Regions from separate parts of the Desulfobaculum senezii genome, predicted to be linked through region 2. Evidence: riboswitches for the same ligand, from Rfam matches in the RefSeq annotation. Region 2 holds a riboswitch; the other holds the start of a gene.
What was found. Region 2 has a riboswitch for cobalamin ahead of ACYQ2T_RS05925 (ribonucleoside triphosphate reductase). Riboswitches for the same ligand answer to the same signal wherever they lie in the genome.

Region 1: linked by a shared signal. The riboswitch ahead of ACYQ2T_RS07605 (sirohydrochlorin cobaltochelatase) and the one ahead of ACYQ2T_RS05925 (ribonucleoside triphosphate reductase) in region 2 are both predicted to bind cobalamin.

What each region holds. Positions count from the first base shown of each region.
Region 1 is NZ_BAAHYU010000002.1:1,522,953-1,527,167, reverse strand. Features, by position in the region: gene ACYQ2T_RS07610 (FecCD family ABC transporter permease) at 1-625, opposite strand, end outside; gene ACYQ2T_RS07605 (sirohydrochlorin cobaltochelatase) at 647-1,441, opposite strand; cobalamin riboswitch at 1,693-1,926, opposite strand; gene ACYQ2T_RS07600 (hypothetical protein) at 2,155-2,655, shown strand; gene ileS (isoleucine--tRNA ligase) at 2,782-4,215, shown strand, end outside.
Region 2 is NZ_BAAHYU010000002.1:1,130,197-1,134,411, reverse strand. Features, by position in the region: gene ACYQ2T_RS05930 (hypothetical protein) at 1-175, opposite strand, end outside; gene ACYQ2T_RS05925 (ribonucleoside triphosphate reductase) at 227-2,305, opposite strand; cobalamin riboswitch at 2,476-2,632, opposite strand; gene ACYQ2T_RS05920 (class I SAM-dependent methyltransferase) at 2,878-3,498, opposite strand; gene ACYQ2T_RS05915 (single-stranded DNA-binding protein) at 3,942-4,215, opposite strand, start outside.

The DNA of each region.
Region 1 (4,215 bases), 390 kb from region 2:
CCATCACCCAAAAAACGATGCTGGACATGGACTCCTCGTCCAAACTCTTGAGGAGCGCAATAAGCGCGGAGAGAAACGTCGCCACCACAATGCCCGCAAGGACGACCGTCTCGCGCCGCAGGTGCCCGGCCACACGGCCAAGGGAGATAACCGCGGCCAGCGCGCCCAGCGCGCCAAGCATGGCCGCAAGGGGCAAAACGCCCGGACCAAAGACCGTGTGGACGCCCGCAAGCCCGAAGTACAGCGCGAGTGAAGCGCCAAAGGCCGATCCCGTGGACACGCCAATGGTGAACGGGTCCGCCAGCATATTCTGCAGAATTCCCTGAAACACGGCCCCGGCGGCGGCCAGCGCCGCGCCCACAACCCACGCAAGACACACGCGGGAGAGCCGGATATCAAGAATCACCACAGACAGCGTCGGGTCTGCGGGCGCATCCACGGGCAGGCCAAGAGCCGAGGCCAACACCGCAAACACGTCGCGTGCGGAAAGAGGCAGGGGGCCGAACAGGCAGCCCCCGATAACGGATGCGCACGACACCGCGGCAAGCGCGCAAAGCAGCACGCGCCGCCGCTTTCGGGCCGCACTTTCCTGCGCAAAGGTCTGCGTCAGGACCGCGTCGTTCATGGTTCCCCCTGCCATTACAGTCTACTGCGCCAAACGACTCAAGGCGTCTTCGGCGTGGCCAAGCCAAATGGCCGCGAATTCAGGGTACTCGGCAGTGCCCTTCAAAACACATTTCGGCGTAATGCCGTTGGCCTTGAACACGGACTTCCAAGAGTCGTCCTCGTCGCCAGCCATGTCGTTCTGGGCATGGTCGCCAGCCACGGACATCAGGGGCATCAGCCATGCGGTCTTGATGTCGCGAGCCTTCAGCTCCGCCACAATGGTGTCCAGAGAGGGCGTGCCCTCAACGGTGCCAACAAAGATGTTGGGGTCCTTCTGGGCAACATACCACTGCAGACCGGGGTAGAAAATGTTGCCGGAGTGATGCGTGCCGTGGCCCATGAGCACAACGGCTTCGTCAGCCTTGCGCTCGGCGGGGATGGAGGACTGAACGGCCGCAGTCACCGCCTGCATGTCGGCATCCGTCGCCATCATGGGGCTGCCCACCGTGACCTGACGGAAACCGCCGGGGCCACCGCTAAAGCGGCTGACCACACTGAGCACCTTCTGGTGGAATTCTTCGCCCGGGATGGTGTGCAGGGACTGCACGGCAACATGGGTGTAGCCGTCATCCAGCATTTTGGAGAGCGCGGTGGCTACGGAATCGAGCTCGCGGCCCTGCTTCGCCAGCTTGTGGCGGATGATGTTGGACGTAAACGCCCAGCGCACATCAAGACCGGGATGGGTCTTTTCAAAGGTGGCTTCAAGACCGTGCAGGGCCTTGTCGGCCTGAGGAACACTCGTACCAAAGGCCACGAACAGCACACCTTTCTTCACAGGCTTTCCCTCACCATGCGACGCAAATGCAGTGGAAATCGACAGGACCAGCGCCAAGAGGCACAGCGCGAAAACGCGCGTGCCAGAGAAACGGGATGTGAGCATCTGAACTCGCTCCAGTGAAACCGCAGGCGGGCGTCACCTGCCAATACAGGAAGAAAGCCGGCGCACAGCGCCGGAGTGCGTCAGGGATGTACCCCGAACATTCGGGATGAGGTCCATGCAGGCAATAGCCCTCGTTGCCGGCATGGCAGACGCAAGGCCCTGAGGCAGGTCTTCTGGCTTGTCCGAATTCCACCCCCGCCTTCCCGCCCGGGTGCGCGTTGCACGCACAGGGCAGTGGCATTGTAGGGGGTGCAAGACTCGTCCGCGCGGGCAGTGCCAACGCGGCGCCGGACTTACAGCGGCGGGTCCGCCCCGGATTTGCACCGGGTTCCCTCTTCAAGCCCCGCCAATACGGGGCTACCTCAAGACGCGGGAAGCATAGGCGATTTCACATCTCTTGTCACTGCACAAAACACCCGCGCAGCACCCGGCGCACCACCCCGGACGCCGTCAAAATTGCGCCGCCATGCCCCCACCGCCGGAGCTTTTCCAAACGATTTCACAGCACACCACAAATGGCCCACTTGATGCATTTCATAACACAAAGACAAAATCACGGCGCACAGAGGCGCGCCAATGCATCCACACCACACCATTTGGGAGCCATTATGCGGACCGTTATGACCATCATCCTCACCCTGTGCGGCATCTTTACCACCTCCACCGCCATCGAAACAGAATACGCCATCTTTGCTGAAACGACACAGCACCGCATAGCGCCCGTACAGCCCCAGCGGCACGTTGTCCGCATGGCCGTGAACGCGCCCACCTACTCCGCCACCACCACGCGGGCCATCCACGCCGCGTCCCCGGCGGCGCCAGACGGACCCGGCGGTGTCCAACGCCCCGAGGATTCCCCCGCGCCTAAAGCGCCTGAGGCCGCCCCGGCGCAAACCGCCGATGACGCCGTCACCGCACCGGCAGGGCTGACCCCGGACACGGACCACTCGCTTATCGCCAAGACCGTTGCCTCGCGCCTTATTGCCCTCACCGTCGATGCCATGCGCAAAAGCGCCCACGGCGAGCGTCTGGAGCGCGGCGTTATCGTTCCGCCCACCGCGCCATCGCCCGGTCCGCCGCCGCTGCCGCAGGGGTGCCTTATGGTATAGAAATGCACGCTGCAGGGGAGATTCGCGGCAAGGCCGCTCTGTCCTTGACTTTGCAGGAGACTTGGTTACCTTTGTCCTCTTTATTTTGGCGACTCTGTTTAATTTCCGTGGAGGACATGCACATCCATGAGCGACTATAAGAAAACCCTGCACCTGCCCCGGACCAAGTTCCCCATGAAGGCGAACCTGACCCAGAACGAGCCGAAGACGCTCAAATTTTGGCAGGACACTGATGTCTACAAGACCATGATCGAGGCCAATGAAGGCCAGGAGAGCTACACGCTCCACGACGGTCCGCCCTACGCCAACGGGCACATTCACCTTGGCACCGCCATGAACAAGGTGATTAAGGACATCATCGTCAAGCACAAGAACATGCAGGGCATCAAGGCCGAATACGTCCCCGGCTGGGACTGTCACGGCCTGCCCATTGAGCATAAGGTCGGGCAGGAACTCAAAGCCAAGGGCAAGACGGACCTCCCCGCGCTGACCATCCGCAAGATTTGCCGCAGCTACGCGGAAAAGTGGATGAAGACCCAGCGCAAGGAATTTCAGCGTCTTGGCGTTTTGGGCACGTGGGACAATCCCTACCTGACCATGCGCCCCAGCTACGAAGCCGCCACCGCCCGCGAGCTTGGTCGCTTTATGGCCAAAGGCGGCGTCGTCCGCAACAAGAAGCCCATCTACTGGTGCAACGACTGCAAAACCGCACTGGCAGAGGCCGAGGTGGAGTACGCGGACCACACGTCCCCGTCCATCTTCGTGCGCTTCCCCCTCACCGACGCAAAGGTGACGGACATCATCCCCGAGGCCGATCCGGCAAAGACTTTCGTCTGCATCTGGACCACCACCCCGTGGACCCTGCCCTCCAACATGGCTATCGCCTTCCACGCCGACTACGACTACGTCTGCGTCAAGAAGGGTGACGAGTTCTACATCCTTGCCGAAGAGCTGCTGGCCTCCTGCGCCGAAAAGTTCGGCTGGGACGAGTACACCACCGTGGCGACCCTCAAGGGTGAAAAGTTCGAAGGCCTGAAGGCCCGCCACTGCATCTACGACCGCGAGTCCCTGCTGGTGCTGGCCGACTACGTCACGCTGGAGAGCGGCACCGGCTGCGTGCACACCGCCCCCGGCCACGGCCCCGATGACTACATGACCGGCTACCGCTACGGTCTGGACATTTACTCCCCGCTGGACGACGAGGGCCGTTTCCTGCCCACCGTCGAATTCTTTGCGGGCCTGCGCGTTGACGAGGCCAACCCCCACGTCATCGACAAGCTCACGGAGCTGGGCAACCTTCTCGCCATGGAGAAGATTAGCCACTCCTACCCCCATTGCTGGCGCTGCAAGCAGCCCGTTATCTACCGGGCCACCACGCAGTGGTTCATCTCCATGGACAACAACGACCTGCGCCAGAAGTCCCTCAAGGCCATTGACGAGGACGTGCAGTGGATTCCCGCATGGGGCCGTGAGCGCATCCACAATATGATTGAAATGCGCCCGGACTGGTGCATCTCGCGCCAGCGTACGTGGGGCGTGCCCATCGTGGCCCTGCTCTGC
Region 2 (4,215 bases):
CGCGCGTGGTGGCAAGGCGTTGCCACTTTTTCTTTTCCTTTTTCAGCGCCTCCACGGTCTGCAACAGGTCGCGAATGGTATGCGCGGGGTAGCCGTGCTTGGCGTACTGCCCCTTTCGCAATTCCTCATCGTTACGCTGCCGGAGGGCGCGCAACTGCTGCGCACTGAGTATCATGCATGAACTCCTGTGAAAACGCTCTCGAAAAGGCCGCTGCTCTCGCCCGTGCTAGGCGCTACACTCGCAGCCGCAGAAGGACTCCATAGCGTATTCCTTGCGGTCGCGATACTCTTCCTGCTTGCCTTTGTTCCAGCGGTTCACGGGACGGTAGTAGCCCACAACGCGGGTGTAGACTTCCGTGTCCTCACCGCAGGTGGGGCAGGAGAAGTGCTCGCCGAAGATGTAGCCGTGCTCCTTGCACACCGAGAAGGTGGGCGTCACCGAGATATACGGAATCTTGGTGTTGGACATGGCGCGGAGGAGGTAGCTCTTCACGCTTTCCTCGGAGGGCGCGGCCTCGCCAAGGAAGGTGTGGAACACAGTGCCGCCGTTATACACGGTCTGCAGCTCGTTCTGGTGCTCCAGCGCGGTCACCACGTCGGAGGTGATGCCCACGGGCAGCAGCGTGGAGTTGGTGTAGTACGGCACATCCTGACCGGAGGTCTTGATGTCTTCGTACAGGTCCTTGTCGATTTTTGCCAGACGGTAGCAGGTGCCTTCGCCGGGGGTGGCCTCAAGGTTGTAGAGGTTGCCCGTCTCTTCCTGGAAGTCCACGATGAGCTTGCGCAGGTGCTTGAGCGTACGGCGCATCAGGCGCAGACCGGCTTCGCTCTCGATGCCCTTGCCAAGAAGGTTCAGGCAGGCCTCGTGGCCGCCAATAACGCCGATGGTGGAGAAGTGGCCCTTGTAGCCATTCTTCAGGTAGCGGCGAGAGAACGGGAACATGCCCGCCTCAAGGTTCTGGGTGACGAGCTTGCGCTTGTACTCCAGGGAATCCTTGGCAAGGCTGGCGTACTCGGCCACGAGGTCGAGGAAGTCTTCCTCGTTGTGGGCCAGATAGGCCAGCTTGGGCAGGTTCAGGGTGACGACGCCGATGGAACCGGTCAGGTCGCCAGCGCCGAACAGGCCACCGGTCTTCTTGCGGATTTCGCGCAGGTCCATCTGCAGGCGGCAGCACATGGAACGCACGTCCTCGGGGTTCAGGTCCGAGTTGATGAAGTTCTGGAAGTACGGCGCGCCGTAGCGGGAGGTCATCTTCAGCAGCAGCTTGCCGGACTCGGAATCCCACGGAAAGTCGGAGGTGACGTTGTACGTGGGCACCGGGAAGGAGAAGATGCGGCCGTCAGCGTCGCCCTCAAGCATCACTTCGAGGAACGCGCGGTTGATCATTTCCATTTCCTCGGCGTAGTCGCCGTAGGTGGAATCCATCAGCTTGCCGCCAATGATCACGGCCTCTTTAGCCATGTGCTTGGGCGGCACGAAGTCGAAGGTAAAGTTGGTGAACGGGCTCTGGCCGCCCCAACGCGAGGTGGTGTTCAGGTTGTGGAGCAGCTTCTGCATCTGCTGCTTCACGTCGTGGTAACTCAGGCCGTCCTCACGCACAAAGGGGGCGAGGTAGGTGTCCACGTTATTGAACGCCTGCGCGCCAGCCCACTCGTTCTGCAGCGTGCCGAGGAAGTTGACAATCTGTCCGCACACGGCGTCAAAGTGCTTGGGCGGCGTGGAGGAGCAGCGGCCGCTCAGGTTAAAGCCTTCCAGCAGGAGGTCCCTCAGGCTCCAGCCGGAGCAGTAGCCCGCAAGGCCGAAGGACAGATCATGCAGGTGGAAATAGCCGTGGTTGTGGGCCTGCCGCACTTCTTCCGGGTACTTTTCCAGCACGTACCGGGCCTGAACGGAACCGGCCATATGCAGGATGAGTCCCTGAAAGGAATGCACCATATTGGAGTTCTCGTTCACGCGCCAGTCGGAGCGGTCCAGATAGCTTTCGATCATCTTGGAGATGTCGATATAGGCCTGATTCTGGTTGCGCATCTCGCGCCGCTTTTCGCGGTAGATGATGTAGCGCTCGGCCACGGAGTAGAGGCGGGCTTCCATCAGCACCAACTGCACAGTGTCCTGAACGTATTCCTGCTCCGGAACGTCCACGCCCTCGGCGTCGATATGCTCGGCAACCTTGCGGGCAAGGCGCTTGCCAAGGAGCGGGTCCTTGATGCCGCTGGAATTAAGAGCCTTCAAGATGGCGCCAGCAATGCGCTCCGTGGACCAGGTTTCAAGACAACCGTCGCGTTTGAGAATCTGTTTCGGCATCGGGTCTCCGCTGACGACACAAAGCGCCGGATCGCACACGACAAAACACATGCGACCACGATACTGCTTCAAGCCGTCGTGCCATGATTTTTACCCTGCGGCCCAAGATTTGCCGCGGGAGGGTTCGGGGGATGTATTTCTTGCCCGCCGTGGTATCCGCGTACCCCGGACGGTCAGAAACGCTTCAGGCAGGATGACTGGCTTTCCCTTCTCGCGCATCTCGGCGGCATGGCCGTGAAATGCTTGGGAATACAGCGGCGGGACCGCTCCGGACTCGCACCGGATTTCCATAATTGCCCTGCGGGCACCTGAAGTTCACTGCGTAATGAGTGAGCGGTACCTAGCAAAAACGTATATGGCCCTCAAGGCCGAATACTGCCAAATACTGCCCAAATTCAGGGAAAATTCTCAGCCCTCCACAGGGGCGAAACCCCTGTCTGGCACGGCTGACAGCGAGATGACACTCGCACCCCGCCCGGCAGGCGCGCGCAATTTCCTTCAAAAAACGCCCCCGCCCATTTTCCCGAAAATACCGCCCCATACTGACGTGGGAAAAGCGGCGCCAGCAGGGACTATTTGCGGATGTCTATCCAGTGCCCATAGCCGGGCTGACGCATGATGAGATACGTCTCAACGCCCGCCGCCTCCAGTATGCCGCGTAGCACATCGGGGTCGCGCCAGCGCATGCGTTCATCGTCGCTGTCCTCGCGCGCCCACGCCGGGCGCATCTTCTCCACGGCCTCTTGGGGCTGGTCCCGGCTGAAGCCGCACCCGATGAACGTGCGCCCATCGGGACGCAGCACGCGGTGCACCTCCGCCAGCACGCGGCTGCGGTCCGCCCAGAAGGGAATGGACCCGCGGCTGATGACAAAGTCCACACTCCCCGCCGCCAGCGGCAATGCATGCACATCCGCCGCCACAAGGGACAAGCGCAGGGAAGCCACGCCGTGCCGCTGACCATTTTCACGCGCCAGCCCGAGCGCCTCGGCGTTGTTGTCCACACCCACAAAGCGCATGCGCGTCAGCTTAGCCATCTCAATGGCAAGTGCCGCGCCGCCGGTGCCAAGGTCGAGGCACAGGCCCTCCGCCAATTCAAAATCCGCCACCACCTGCCGCGCAAGGCGCGGATACTCCGCCGCAAAACGGTGGGCATCATCGTAGCGGTAGAACGACATATCGCGGGGTGCGGGCATGACTCCTCCTTGCGCCAAAGCGGTTGGAAAACTCAATCATTACGCTACGCTTCCCAGCGCCTTCGCACAAGTGGGCGACAGAATTTGGAGGTGTTTCCCGCGCAACCCCGGCATGCGGCGTTTTCCTCGGAATGACGCACTGGATGCCGCGCGGCGCACCCGCGCGCTGTACGTGGCGCCCCGCCCTCTCGGCCCGCCACCGCCTCTGGAGCGGCGGTGGTGAAGGACGCCTCCTTGCCTCAAGAGCGGACAAAAGGGCCTAGATACTCCTCGCGTACCGGAACGGCATTGTCGTCGAGCGCCGACTGTCTTCCCCGCACAGCGGGTGGATCTTTCGCTCTGGCGCGTCAGGCGCAGCACCCCCTTGGGCCGAAGCCAAAAAAAGAGGGCGACATCGCTGTCGCCCTCCCAAATGCCTTGTGTGGCACCTACCGCTTCGCGGTTTAGAACGGCACGTCATCCATGCCGGATGCCTCGGACGGGAATGCCGGGCCGAGGTCTTCAGCAGGCTGCTGCTGTTGCTGCTGCGGCTGCTGCTGTTGCTGGCCGCCCCACTGCTGGGACTGCTGCTGCGGCTGAGCCTGCTGCTGGCGCGGAGCGTCGTAGCCGCCCTGCTGCTGCGTGTTCCGGGAATCCAGGAACTGCACGCGCTGGGCCTTGACTTCGGTGCTGTAGCGGTCATTGCCGTCCTGACCCTGCCACTTGCGCGTCTGCAGG